One region of the Microbacterium sp. JZ37 genome, then DNA from elsewhere that is predicted to be linked to it. Evidence: riboswitches for the same ligand, from Rfam matches in the RefSeq annotation. Region 1 holds a riboswitch; the other holds the start of a gene.

Region 1 (5,943 bases):
GGCCGGTATCGGCGACGCCGCGCGCACGACGGGCCAGCTCGAGCTCGCGCCAGTCGTCGAAGAGGAGCCCGACCAGGCGCATGCCGCCGAGCGCGCCGAGCACGAACCGTGCCGGGAGCCGCACGCGCTGCGCGAGACCATCCGCGAGATCCGTCGGATCGACGGTCGCGAAGAGGACGACGCCGGGCAGCGCGAGCGCGAGGATGCGCAGGCACGTCGCGGCGGCGAGGGCGAGCGATCCGTCGCTCACGCGCACGAGCAGCCACTCGAAGTGGACGGTGCCGCTGGGCTCGCCGTACAGCGCGATCGTCACGGCGGCGAGCGGCGCCGCGATCCAGACGGGCGCGGTGCGGCGCCAGAACGTGCGCGCGTCGACGCCGGCGGCGAGGAGCAGCGGGATCTCGAGGAGGAGCGCGACCGCCGCCGAGACGACGTCGATCGTGAGGATGAGCGGGAACGCGATGAGGAGCGCGGCGCCGAGCTTCGCGACCGGGTTCACGTGCGCGAGCGGGCCCCGAGGGATGGGCGGCGCCGGGATCATCCGAGCACCCCCGCTCCGTCGAGGCGGTGGACGCGCGCCTCGAGGGCCGTGAGGACGTCGGCGTCGTGCGTCACGGCGACGACCGCCGACGGAGCGGCGTCTGCTCCGTCGCGCAGCCGGGCGATGATGTCGACGAGCTCGGCCCACGTCGTCGCGTCCTGGCCGAACGTCGGCTCGTCGAGGACGCAGACGCGCGGCCGGGTCGCGAGCATGGCCGCGACCGTGAGGCGGCGCTTCTCGCCGCCCGAGAGGGTATGGGGGTTGGCGTCCGCGAGGTGCGCGAGGCGCAGCGTGGCGAGGAGCTCCTCCCCGCGCGCCGAGATCTCCGCGTCGGGCATTCGGAGCGCGCGCATGCCCACCTCGAGCTCGGCGCGCACCGTGTTCGCGAGGAGCTGGTGATCGGGCGACTGCAGCACGGTGCCGATCCGGGTGAGGAGCTCGCGCGAGCGCCATCGGATGGGCGCGGGGCCCGCCCCTGCCGCGAGTTCGGGTGCCGCCGCCACTCGGCCGTCGACCGGCGGCAGGAGCCCTGCGAGCGTGCGCGCGAGGGTCGACTTCCCCGCGCCGTTGCGGCCGGTGATGCCGAGCACCTCGCCGGGGCGCACCTCCAGGTCGACGGGACCGGCCACGGCCGTGTCGCGCAGGCGCCCCACCTGCAGCGCTTCCGCAGCGAGGAGAGGAGCGCCCGGCGCGTGGCGCGGCGGGCCGGGGCGACGCGGCGGGATGCCCGGCACCCACACGCCGCCCGACGCGAGCTCGGCGCCACGTCGGGCGAGGACGACCTCGGGCGTCCCGTCGGCGACGACGCCCTGCTGACCGCCGCCGAGGACGATCACGCGATCGACGACGGGAAGCCACACGTCGACCCGGTGCTCGACGACGACGAGCGTGGCACCCGTGTGCGCGACGACGCGCGACACCGCGTCGCGCACCTCGACGACCCCTTCGGGATCGAGGTTCGCGGTCGGCTCGTCGAGCAGCAGGAGCCCGGGGCGCATGGCGAGCGCACCGGCGAGGGCGAGGCGCTGCTTCTGCCCGCCCGACAGCGCGGACGTCGAGCGGTCGAGCGGCACGTCGAGGCCGACGATCGCGAGCGCCTCCTGCACGCGCGACCAGATCTCGTCGTGCGGGACGCCGAGGTTCTCGCACCCGAACGCGACGTCGTCCCCGACGCGCGCGAGCACGGCCTGTGCGTCGGGATCCTGCTGCACGAGCCCGGTCCGTCCGCGTGCGGCCTCCGGCGGCGCGCCGTCGACGAGGAGACGGCCCGCCTGCTCTCCCTCGTCCTCCCCGCCGAGCACGCCGGCGAGCGCCTGCAGCACGGTCGACTTGCCCGATCCGCTCGCTCCGAGGAGCAGCACGCGCTCCCCCGGCCGGATCGACAGCGTGACGTCCTGGGCCGCCCATGCCAGGCGCGTGCCGTACCGCCATCCCCACCCCTCGGCGAGGATGCCGCAGGGGCGGGTCTCCGCGGCCGTCACGTCAGACGCGTCGCGCGACGTCGCGCCCCGCGGCGAAGCGGCTGAGCGCTCCGGTCGCCGCGAGTGCGCGCACGATCGCCCAGCCGCCGAGGCCGGCGATGACGGCGCCCGACAGCGTCGTCGACGCGATGTAGATGGCCGTGAAGGCCGCGTCGGCCCCCGCGTACCAGTTGACGATGTCGTTGATGCCGCAGGCGAGGCCCGCCGCAGCGCCCGCGAGCGCCGCGACGACGGGGCCGAAGGCGCGGTACAGGAAGATCGCGAGGACGATCTCGGCGCCGAGGCCCTGCACGAGGCCCGAGACGATCGTGAGCGGACCCCACTGGTTGCCGACGAGCGCCGAGATCACGGCGGCGAGCAGCTCGGTGTAGAGCGCGGCGCCCGGCTTGCGGACGACGAGTCCGCCGATCACGCCCGCGATGAGCCACGGGCCGGCGACGAGGCCGCCGAGCCCGGGCAGGAGCGGGCTGAGCAGCGTGCTCGGCAGCTCGTAGGCGATGTTCCAGACGAGGAACACGACCGCGCACGCGACGCCGATCACGCTCGCGACGACGATGTCGACGACCCGCCACGTGAAGCGGCGGCCGGTCGCGGTCTGTCCTGCGGAAACGGACGTGGACATTCGTTCTCCTTCCTTCGCCGGCATGACCCGGATCAGGTTCGACGGTCGACGCGCGGCTCGCGTCCTCTCAGTCCGGCTCGGCGGACTCCCGTGTGATGTGGGCTGATTCTACTCGCATCCCACGAGCCGCTTCCCGTCTTCGCAGGAGCAGCGGGTACCGTATGCGGGTGGCAATCGACGACATCCCTGCGGCGGAGACCGCGCCGTCGCAGGACGCCGCTGCGGCGCTCACGGCGCTCGGCTGGGTCGACCCCGACGCCGTCGCCGCCTCGCGCACGGCCGGCGCGCTTCCCACGAGCCGCCTCGTGCCCGTCGAGCCGTCGCTCCTTCCGCCGCGCACGCGCCGCCGGTTCTGGCTCGGGCCGACCGTCACTCTCGGTGTGCTCGCCCTCGGCTACGTCGCGTCCTGCGCGGTGTGGCCGCTCGCGAACGTCGCCCCCACCATCTCGGATCTCACCGTCGAGACGCCGATCGGCGAGGAGTTCCCCGTCACCTGGCCGGAGGACGGCATCGCCGCCCTCGCTGCGGAGGGCGGCCCCGGCGGCCCGATCGCCTCGAGCGACGAGGCGCTGCCGATGGCGAGCATCACGAAGATCATCACCGCGCTCATGATCATCGAGCGCGAGGGCCTCGAGCTGGGTCAGGATGGGCCGTCCTACGCCTTCACGCAGGCCGACAGCGACGAGTACTGGGCCTATCTCACGGCCGATGAGTCGTCGCTCGATGTCCCCGTGGGCGGCACGCTCACGCTGCACGAGATGCTGCAGGGCGTCATGCTCGGCTCGGCGAACAACTACGTCGACCGGCTCGTCCTCGAGCTGTGGGGCACGCAGGAGGCCTGGCTCGCCGACGCGCAGGCCTGGCTCGCGCAGCACGAGCTCACGGGCATCACGGTGGCGGACCCGAGCGGCATCGACCCGGCGAACACCGCTGACGCGCGCTCGCTCATCCGCCTCGCCGAGATCGCGCTCGAGGATCCGGTCCTCGCGAGCATCATGGCCGAGGACTCGGTCGTGCTCCCGGGAGCGGGGCTCGTCGAGAACTCGAACCCGCTCATCGGGGACGAGGGCGTGGTCGGCCTGAAGACCGGCTCGCTGTGGTCGACGGGCACGCAGTACTGGAACCTCCTGTCCGCGAAGGAGGTCACGATCGGCCAGACGAGCGTGACGCTCTACGCCGCGGTCGTCGGCCAGCCCGACGACGACAGCCGCGCGATCGTGAGCCGCGAGCTCCTCGCGCAGCTCGAGGAGGGCATGCAGCTCACGACCGCCGTCGCCGCCGAGGTGCCCGTCGCGCACGTCCGGACCGAGTGGGGTGCGCAGAGCACGATCGTGACCGCCGACGAGGCCCAGGTGATCTCGTGGCAGGGCGTCGCGCCATCCACCGATCCGTCGTACGAGGTCGAGCTCGGAGCCGAAGCCGGCGACGAGGTCGGCACGCTGGCCGTGCAGGGCGGGATGGACGACACGAGCGTCGCGCTCACCCTCACCGACGACGTGCCCCCGCCCTCCTTCTGGTGGCGGCTCACGCACCCGCTGTCGCTGCTCGGCCTCGACTGACCCGACCGCCCGAAGCCGGCCGAGCATGTCTCGCTCGGCGCGGGATTCGGCCTCCCTATCCCGCCGGGAGTGAGACATGCAGGGCGGGCGACATCCAGATCTGGCGAGACGCGGACGGACGGGGGGACGGAGGCGGACCGCCCGTGACAGAGGCGGACCGCCCCGGGAGGGAGCGGCTCGCCCTCTGATCAGGCGTCGGCGAGACCGGGAACGACGTACCGCCGCTCGTTGCCGAAGCGGTGCGCGGTGATCGACACCGCCTGCTCGTGCAGGAACGGCAGCATCTCCACGCGGCCGGCCGACGTCACGGGACCGTCGTACACCGCGACGTTGGGGGCGCCGTCCGTCGCCGCCACGACGTCGGCGAGCGCACCGCCGAGGAGGCGGATGCGCCCGCCCGTCTGGGCGAGGCGCGCCGCGCGGGCCGCCCACGCCTCCGCATCCTGGAACGCCACCTCGACGCCTGCGTCCGTCAGCCACGTCGCGACCCGCTCGGGGAGAGCAGTCGGCGTGCTCACGACGAGCTCGGCGCCCACACGCAGCCCCGCGGCCGCCACGCGCACGAGCTCCGCCGGCGGGCGTCCGTCGAAGCGGATCGTCACGGGAACCGGCGCGTACCGGAGCACGTTCTGCTCGAGCCGGAGGCCCTGCACATCCCGCGCGACGCCGAACTCCTCCGCGAACGCGACGACGTCGGTCGCGAGCGCCTTCTCGAGCCACTCCGCGCCATCCGCGTTGCCGAGCGCCTCGACCGCGCGCCGTGCCGCGCCATCCGCACTGCTCGCCGTCACGACGGGCGCATCCGTCCAGGTGCCGAGCCCGAAGAGGTAGCTGGGGCCGCCGGCCTTCGTCCCGGCGCCGACCGCCGACTTCTTCCAGCCGCCGAACGGCTGGCGCTCGACGATCGCGCCGGTCGTGCCGCGGTTCACGTAGGCGTTGCCGACGTCGATGCGCGAGAGCCACCGGGCGATCTCGTCCTCGTCGAGGGCGTGCAGCCCCGACGTGAGGCCGTAGTCGACGGCGCGCACGAGGTCGATCGCCTCGTCGAGGGTCTCGGCCGTCATGATGCCCAGCACGGGGCCGAAGTACTCCGTGAGGTGGAACTCGCTGCCGGGCTGCACGCCATCGCGGATGCCGGGCGTCCACAGGGCGCCGGAGTCGTCGAGCTGCTTCGGCTCGCGGACCCACGTCTGACCGGGCTCGAGCTCGGTGAGGGCGCGGCGGAGCTTGCCCTCAGCGGGGCCGATGAGAGGGCCGATCCGGGCGGCGGCCTGCCACGGCATGCCCACCTCGTAGCCCTCGACGGCGTCGACGAGCTGGCGGCGGAACCGCTCACTGCGGGCGACCGACCCCACGAGGATGACGAGCGACGCCGCCGAGCACTTCTGGCCGGCGTGGCCGAACGCCGAGTACGCGACGTCCTTCGCGGCGAGGTCGAGGTCCGCCGACGGGGTGACGATGATCGCGTTCTTCCCGCTCGTCTCGGCGAGGAGCGGGAGGTCGCGCCGGAACGACCGGAAGAGCTCCGCGGTCTCGTACGCGCCGGTGAGGATGACGCGTTCGACGCGCTCGTGCGACACGAGACGGCGGCCCAGCTCGTTCTCCTCGACCCGCGCGAGACGCAGCACGTCACGCGGGACGCCCGCCTCCCACAGCGCCTCGGCGAGCACGGCGCCGCAGCGTCGCGCCTGCGACGCCGGCTTGAGGATCACCGGCGACCCTGCGGCGAGCGCCGCGAGG
Region 2 (5,943 bases), 480 kb from region 1:
GAACTCCTCGGACTTCCGGCGCATGGCCGCGATCGCCTCCTGCTCCTCGGCTCCGCCGAAGCGGTCGCGGATGTCCTGGGAGATCCGCATCGAGCAGAACTTCGGGCCGCACATCGAGCAGAAGTGCGCCGTCTTGGCCGGCTCGGCCGGGAGCGTCTCGTCGTGGAAGGCCTCTGCCGTGTCGGGGTCGAGCGAGAGGGCGAACTGATCGCGCCAGCGGAACTCGAAGCGCGCCTTCGACAGCGCGTCATCCCGATCCCGCGCCCCCGGATGGCCCTTCGCGAGGTCGGCCGCGTGCGCCGCGATCTTGTACGTGATGACGCCCGTCTTCACGTCGTCGCGGTTGGGCAGCCCCAGGTGCTCCTTGGGCGTGACGTAGCAGAGCATCGCGGTGCCCCACCGTGCGATCTCGGTCGCGCCGATCGCCGAGGTGATGTGGTCGTACCCCGGGGCGACGTCAGTGACGAGGGGGCCGAGCGTGTAGAAGGGCGCCCCCGAGCAGAGCTCCTGCTGGCGCTCGACGTTCTCCCGGACCAGGTGCAGCGGCACGTGCCCCGGCCCCTCCACCATGACCTGCACGTCGTGCTCCCACGCCCGGTGCGTGAGCTCGGCGAGCGTGTCGAGCTCGGCGAACTGCGCCGCGTCGTTGGCGTCGGCCGTCGAGCCGGGGCGGAGACCGTCGCCGAGCGAGAACGCGACGTCATACTGCGCGAAGATCTCGCACAGCTCGTCGAAGTGCGTGTAGAGGAAGTTCTCGCGATGGTGGGCGAGGCACCAGCCCGCCATGATCGAGCCGCCTCGCGAGACGATGCCCGTCACCCGCTCTGCCGTGAGCGGCACGTAGCGCAGCAGCACGCCCGCGTGGATCGTCATGTAGTCGACGCCCTGCTCGCACTGCTCGATCACGGTGTCGCGGAAGATCTCCCAGGTGAGGCGATGCGCCTGCCCGTCGACCTTCTCGAGCGCCTGGTAGATCGGGACCGTCCCGATCGGCACGGGCGCGTTGCGGATGATCCACTCGCGGGTCGTGTGGATGTCGTCGCCCGTGGAGAGGTCCATGACCGTGTCGGCGCCCCACGTCGTCGCCCACTGGAGCTTCTCGACCTCCTCGGCGATCGAGCTCGTGACGGCCGAGTTCCCGATGTTCGCGTTGATCTTGACGAGGAACGCCCGCCCGATGATCATGGGCTCGCTCTCGGGATGGTTGATGTTGCTCGGGATGATCGCGCGCCCCGCCGCGAGTTCCGAGCGGACGAGCTCGACGTCGCACCCCTCGCGCAGCGCGACGAAGCGCATCTCGGGCGTGATGACGCCCTGCCGCGCGTAGTGCATCTGCGTCACGCGCCGGCCGGGACGTGCGCGGCGCGGGCGGGCGGACTCTCCCCGCCACTCCGCGGAGGCGGCGCCGCGCCGCGCGGCCGCACGGCCGTCGTCGTGGAGGTCGCGCGGGCGCCCGTCGTACTCCTCGACGTCGCCGCGTGCGGCGATCCAGTCGGCCCTCAGCGGCGGCAGCCCTCGCACCGGGTCGCTGCCCGGGCCCGACGTCCGATAGGCCGTGAACGGCTCGTTCCGCTCGCCGTTCGGCGAGTCCGTGAGCGCGATGCGGGTGACCGGCACCCGGATCCCGTGCTCGTCGTCGTGCAGATATGCGAGCGAATGCGTCGCTTCCAGGGTGCGCAAAAGAGCTGCTCCTACTTCCTACGCCGGCATGACCCGAACAGGTTCGACGGTCGCGAGCAGCGTCAGCTCGTTCTCAGCCCCTGCTGGGACTCCCGTGTGGACCGGATCAGAGTAGCAGGGAGCCGCGGCCGCGCAAGTCGGCGGGTCAGAGCGCGTCGAGCAGCTCCCTCAGACGGGCAGATTCCTCTTCGGGCATGGAGTAGCCGTGCTCGGTCGCTGGGTACTGTCCCGCGCGGACTTCCTCGACATAGCGCTCGATGCCGGCGATCATGTCCCCCCGCAGCTCCGCGTACCGCTTGACGAAACGCGCCGCACGACCCCCGTATATGCCGAGAAGGTCATGGAATACGAGCACCTGGCCGTCGGTGGCGGGGCCCGCGCCGATGCCGATCACGGGGACGCTCATCCGGGGCATCAGGGCGTCCGTGACGTCGCTCGGGATCGCCTCGAAGACGATCGCAAAGCATCCGGCCTCCTGCAGCGCGAGTGCGCTCTCGCACACCGCGAGCGCGTCGTCGGCGGTCCGGCCCTGGGCACGGTATCCGCCGAGGGCGGTCGCCGTCTGCGGCGTGAGGCCGACGTGCCCCATGACGGGGATGCCCGCGCGGACGATGGCGCTCGCGCGATCGACCGACGTGCCGCCGCGCTCGATCTTGACCGCGTCGCACCCCGTCTCCTTCACGAAGCGCTGCGCGGTCGCGACGGCGGTCTCGTCGGAGGCCTCGTACGAGCCGAAGGGCAGGTCCGCGACGAGCAGAGGGCTCTGCAGGCCCCTGCGGACCGCGGCCGTGAGCATGATCATCTCGTCGACGGTGACGGGCACGGTGCTGTCGTATCCGAGCACCGTCATCGCGGCCGAGTCGCCCACGAGCACGACGTCGACGCCTGCCGCCTCGGCCACCTGCGCGCTGGGATGGTCGTAGGCGGTCACCATGGCGATGCGCTCGCACGCGGCCTTGCGCGCGGCGAGGTCGGCCGGCGCGACGCGCGGGCGGGCCGTCGGCCGCGTGCTCATGCGCGCGCCGTCAGGAGACGGTCGACCGCGTCATCGACCTGGATGATGCCGTTGCCCCGGTCGACGTGCACGACGACGGGCTCGTACGTCTCGAGGTCCTTCTCGTCGTACTCGGCGTAGGAGACGACGATGATCGTGTCGCCCGCGTGCACGAGCCGGGCGGCAGCGCCGTTGACCTGCATGACCCCCGAGCCGCGCTCCCCCGCGATCGTGTACGTCTCGAAGCGCGCGCCGTTGTCGACGTCGAGCACGTGCACCTGCTCGTGCTCGAGGATGTCCGCCGCCTCGAGCAGATCGGGGTCGATCGTGATCGAGCCGACGTAGTTGAGGTCGCTTCCCGTGATGGTGGCGCGATGGATCTTCGACTTGAGCATGATGCGGCGCATCAGGATTCTCCCTTGAGGATGCGGTTGTCGATGAGGCGTGCGGCGCCGACCCTGGCCGCGACCGCGAGCAGCGCGTCCCGATCGACGCGGACGAGAGGGCGGAGGTGCTCGGCGTCGCGCAGTTCGAGGTACTCGGGCTCGATGCCGGCCTCCGCGAGGACGGATCGCGCGGCCGCGAGCAGCACCGCGCCATCCCGCTCGCCCCGCGCCGCGAGATCCTCCGCCGCGGTCAGCGCCCGGTTCAGAGCGGTCGCCTGCGCCCGCGCTGCGGCATCGAGGTAGACGTTGCGCGAGCTCATCGCGAGGCCGTCCGGCTCGCGGACGATCGGGCACGCCTCGATCCGCACGGGCAGGTCGAGGTCGCGGACGAGCCGGCGCACGACGAGCACCTGCTGCGCGTCCTTCTGTCCGAAGAAGGCGACCTCTGGGGTCACGATCGAGAGCAGCTTGGCGACGACGGTGGCGACGCCGTCGAAGTGGTGCGGGCCGCGGTGCGCGCCGCACAGCACGTCGGTGATGCCGGACACATGGATGGTCGTGGCGAAGCCGTCGGGATACATCTCGGAGACGGGCGGCGCGAAGAGGATGTCCGCTCCCGCAGCCTCGGCGAGCGCGGCATCCCGGGCCTCGTCGCGCGGATAGGAGCCGAGGTCCTCGTTCGCCCCGAACTGCGTGGGGTTGACGAAGAGCGACACGACCACGACGTCGGACCCCTCCCGCGCACGGCGCATGAGCGAGAGGTGTCCCTCGTGGAAGGCCCCATCGTGGGCACGAGGCCGATCGAGGCGCCCTCGGCTCGCGCGGTGCGCACGGCGGCGCGCATGTCGGACACGGTGCGCACGATCCTCATGTCGCGTGCTCCTTCCTGCGTGCGAGCGCGCGGGTCGCCTCGCACAGCTCGTCGAAGAGCGGGACGAGCTCGGGCCGGCCGGCCGAGATCGCGGCGCGCTGGCGCTCGACCGTCTCCTCGTCCCCGCGGGCGATCGGGCCCGTCAGGGCTGTCGCGGGTCCTCCCGACGCCCAGTTCTCGACGGTGCGCCGCACGAGCGGCGCGAGGAGCAGGCGCGCCTCCTTGGCCGGGATGCCCGCGGTCTCGGCGATCCGCTCCGCGGCATCGGCGATGGTCACGAGGAAGTTCGCCGCGACCGACGCGGCTGCGTGATAGGCCGCCCGGTGGGCCTCATCGAGAGGGAACGCGCGTGCGCCGAGCAGGAGCGCGATGCCCGTCGCGGTCTCGAGCGCCTCGTCCGAGCGCCCCGCGACCGCGCACGCGACACCGCGGAACACGGTCGGGTCGTCATCGCCGGTGAACGTCTGCAGGGGGTGGAGGCCGAAGTCGACGTCGTGGATCGGCACCGCGCCGGAGGTGTGGCCGATCATCCGCCCCGCCGCCGTCGCGGCGTGCGCCGCGGCAGCGATCTCGCCGTCCGGAACGCACAGCAGCACGACCGGCGCGTCGGGGATCTCCTCGCCGCGCCCGACCGGGCCGTGCACGACGACGCCCGCCGCCCGGAGGGCACGGGCGATGCTCCGGCCGAGTCGGCCGGGGCCGACCACCGTGACGCTCTCGAGGGCGCTGTGCGGGGTGCGGAGGATGCTCATGGTCTCGGTGCGCGGGGGACGCGCGCGACATGAGTATCCGCCTCATGGGCCGATCGAGCAAAATCGGGCGACAATGTGCACATTGGTACCGGTCAGTGTCTTTCCGATCTGCTCCCTGTTTCGCTTCACGTCTGTGCACGGTGATTTCGCCGACGTTTGTCGGCCACTCGCATCCTCGCTCCGGTCCCCGGCCTGTGACAGGCTCGAAGCCGTGATCGACCCGCGCTCCTCTCTGCTCGCGTCCGCGCGCGAGGCCGTCGCCCTGGTGGGGCCGTCGGTCCCCGCGCACGACGACTTCGTCGCGGCTCTCGAGGCGCACGGCGCGGCCGCGCTCGACCGCGAGGGGCCGCCCGCGCACCTCACGGCGAGCCTGTTCGTCTTCGACTCGACCGGCGAGCAGATCCTCCTCTGCCTCCACGGCAAGGGGAGGTTCTGGGTGCAGCCGGGCGGCCACCTCGAGGCCGGGGACACGTCGCTCGCGCAGGCCGCCGCACGCGAGCTCGAGGAGGAGACGGGCGTCTCCTGCGGTCTCCTCCGCGACGTCCGGGTCGTCGACCTGGATCACCATCCGCTGAGCTCGCGGTTCGGCCGATGCGCATCGCACCTCGACGTCGGCGTCGCGGCCGTCGTCGACCGCGACGCCGTCGCCCTCCAGGTCAGCGACGAGTCGGACGACCTGGCGTGGTTCCCCCTCGACGACCTGCCCTCGCCGCTGCCGCCCGCCTTCGACGAGCGACTCGCACGTGTGCGGGCTGCGTACGCGGTCGCCCGCTGACACATCCCTCCGCAAGGCGCCATCGGCCATCCCTCCCCCGGTCGTTGAGCGAGCGAGGCTCGAGCGAGTCGAGACGCCGCGACCTGACCTCGATAACCGCCCCTGCTCACCCCTGCCCGAGCGACTCCTGCAGAGCTCGATCGGCATCGCGCAGCACGGCCGCGGCCACCTCAAGCCCTTCGACCCGGCCGAGCTCGACGTCCTCGTGCTCGATGTTGACCCACATGTCCGGGTCGACCTCGTGCAGAGCACGGAGGAACTCCGTCCAGTACGCCGTGTCGTGCCCCTTGCCGAGCGCGACGAAGTCCCAGGCGGCGGGCTTCGGCCATTCGTTCGCCCATTCGTCGCCCCCGAGGCTCGTGCGCGACTCGGACGGGTCGAGCCGCCGGAAGCCGTTGTCGAGCACGCCGTAGAGCTGCGCGGTCTCGCGGTTGATGCGGACATCCTTCGCCGCTGCGTGGAAGACGAGCTCGCCCAGCTCTCGC

What was found. A riboswitch is a leader RNA that binds a small molecule or an ion and turns the genes downstream of it on or off. The one in region 1 is predicted to bind thiamine pyrophosphate.
Region 2: linked by a shared signal. The riboswitch ahead of thiC (phosphomethylpyrimidine synthase ThiC) and the one ahead of GC092_RS02185 (ECF transporter S component) in region 1 are both predicted to bind thiamine pyrophosphate.

The regions. Positions count from the first base shown of each region.
Region 1 is NZ_CP045253.1:498,581-504,523, reverse strand. Features, by position in the region: gene GC092_RS02195 (energy-coupling factor transporter transmembrane component T family protein) at 1-541, opposite strand, end outside; gene GC092_RS02190 (ABC transporter ATP-binding protein) at 538-2,022, opposite strand; gene GC092_RS02185 (ECF transporter S component) at 2,024-2,644, opposite strand; TPP riboswitch at 2,636-2,746, opposite strand; gene GC092_RS02180 (D-alanyl-D-alanine carboxypeptidase family protein) at 2,812-4,203, shown strand; gene GC092_RS02175 (bifunctional proline dehydrogenase/L-glutamate gamma-semialdehyde dehydrogenase) at 4,392-5,943, opposite strand, start outside.
Region 2 is NZ_CP045253.1:19,035-24,977, reverse strand. Features, by position in the region: gene thiC (phosphomethylpyrimidine synthase ThiC) at 1-1,680, opposite strand, end outside; TPP riboswitch at 1,679-1,786, opposite strand; gene panB (3-methyl-2-oxobutanoate hydroxymethyltransferase) at 1,826-2,695, opposite strand; gene panD (aspartate 1-decarboxylase) at 2,692-3,081, opposite strand; partial or broken gene panC (pantoate--beta-alanine ligase) at 3,081-3,931, opposite strand; gene GC092_RS00105 (DUF2520 domain-containing protein) at 3,928-4,683, opposite strand; gene GC092_RS00100 (NUDIX hydrolase) at 4,895-5,458, shown strand; gene GC092_RS00095 (sugar phosphate isomerase/epimerase family protein) at 5,565-5,943, opposite strand, start outside.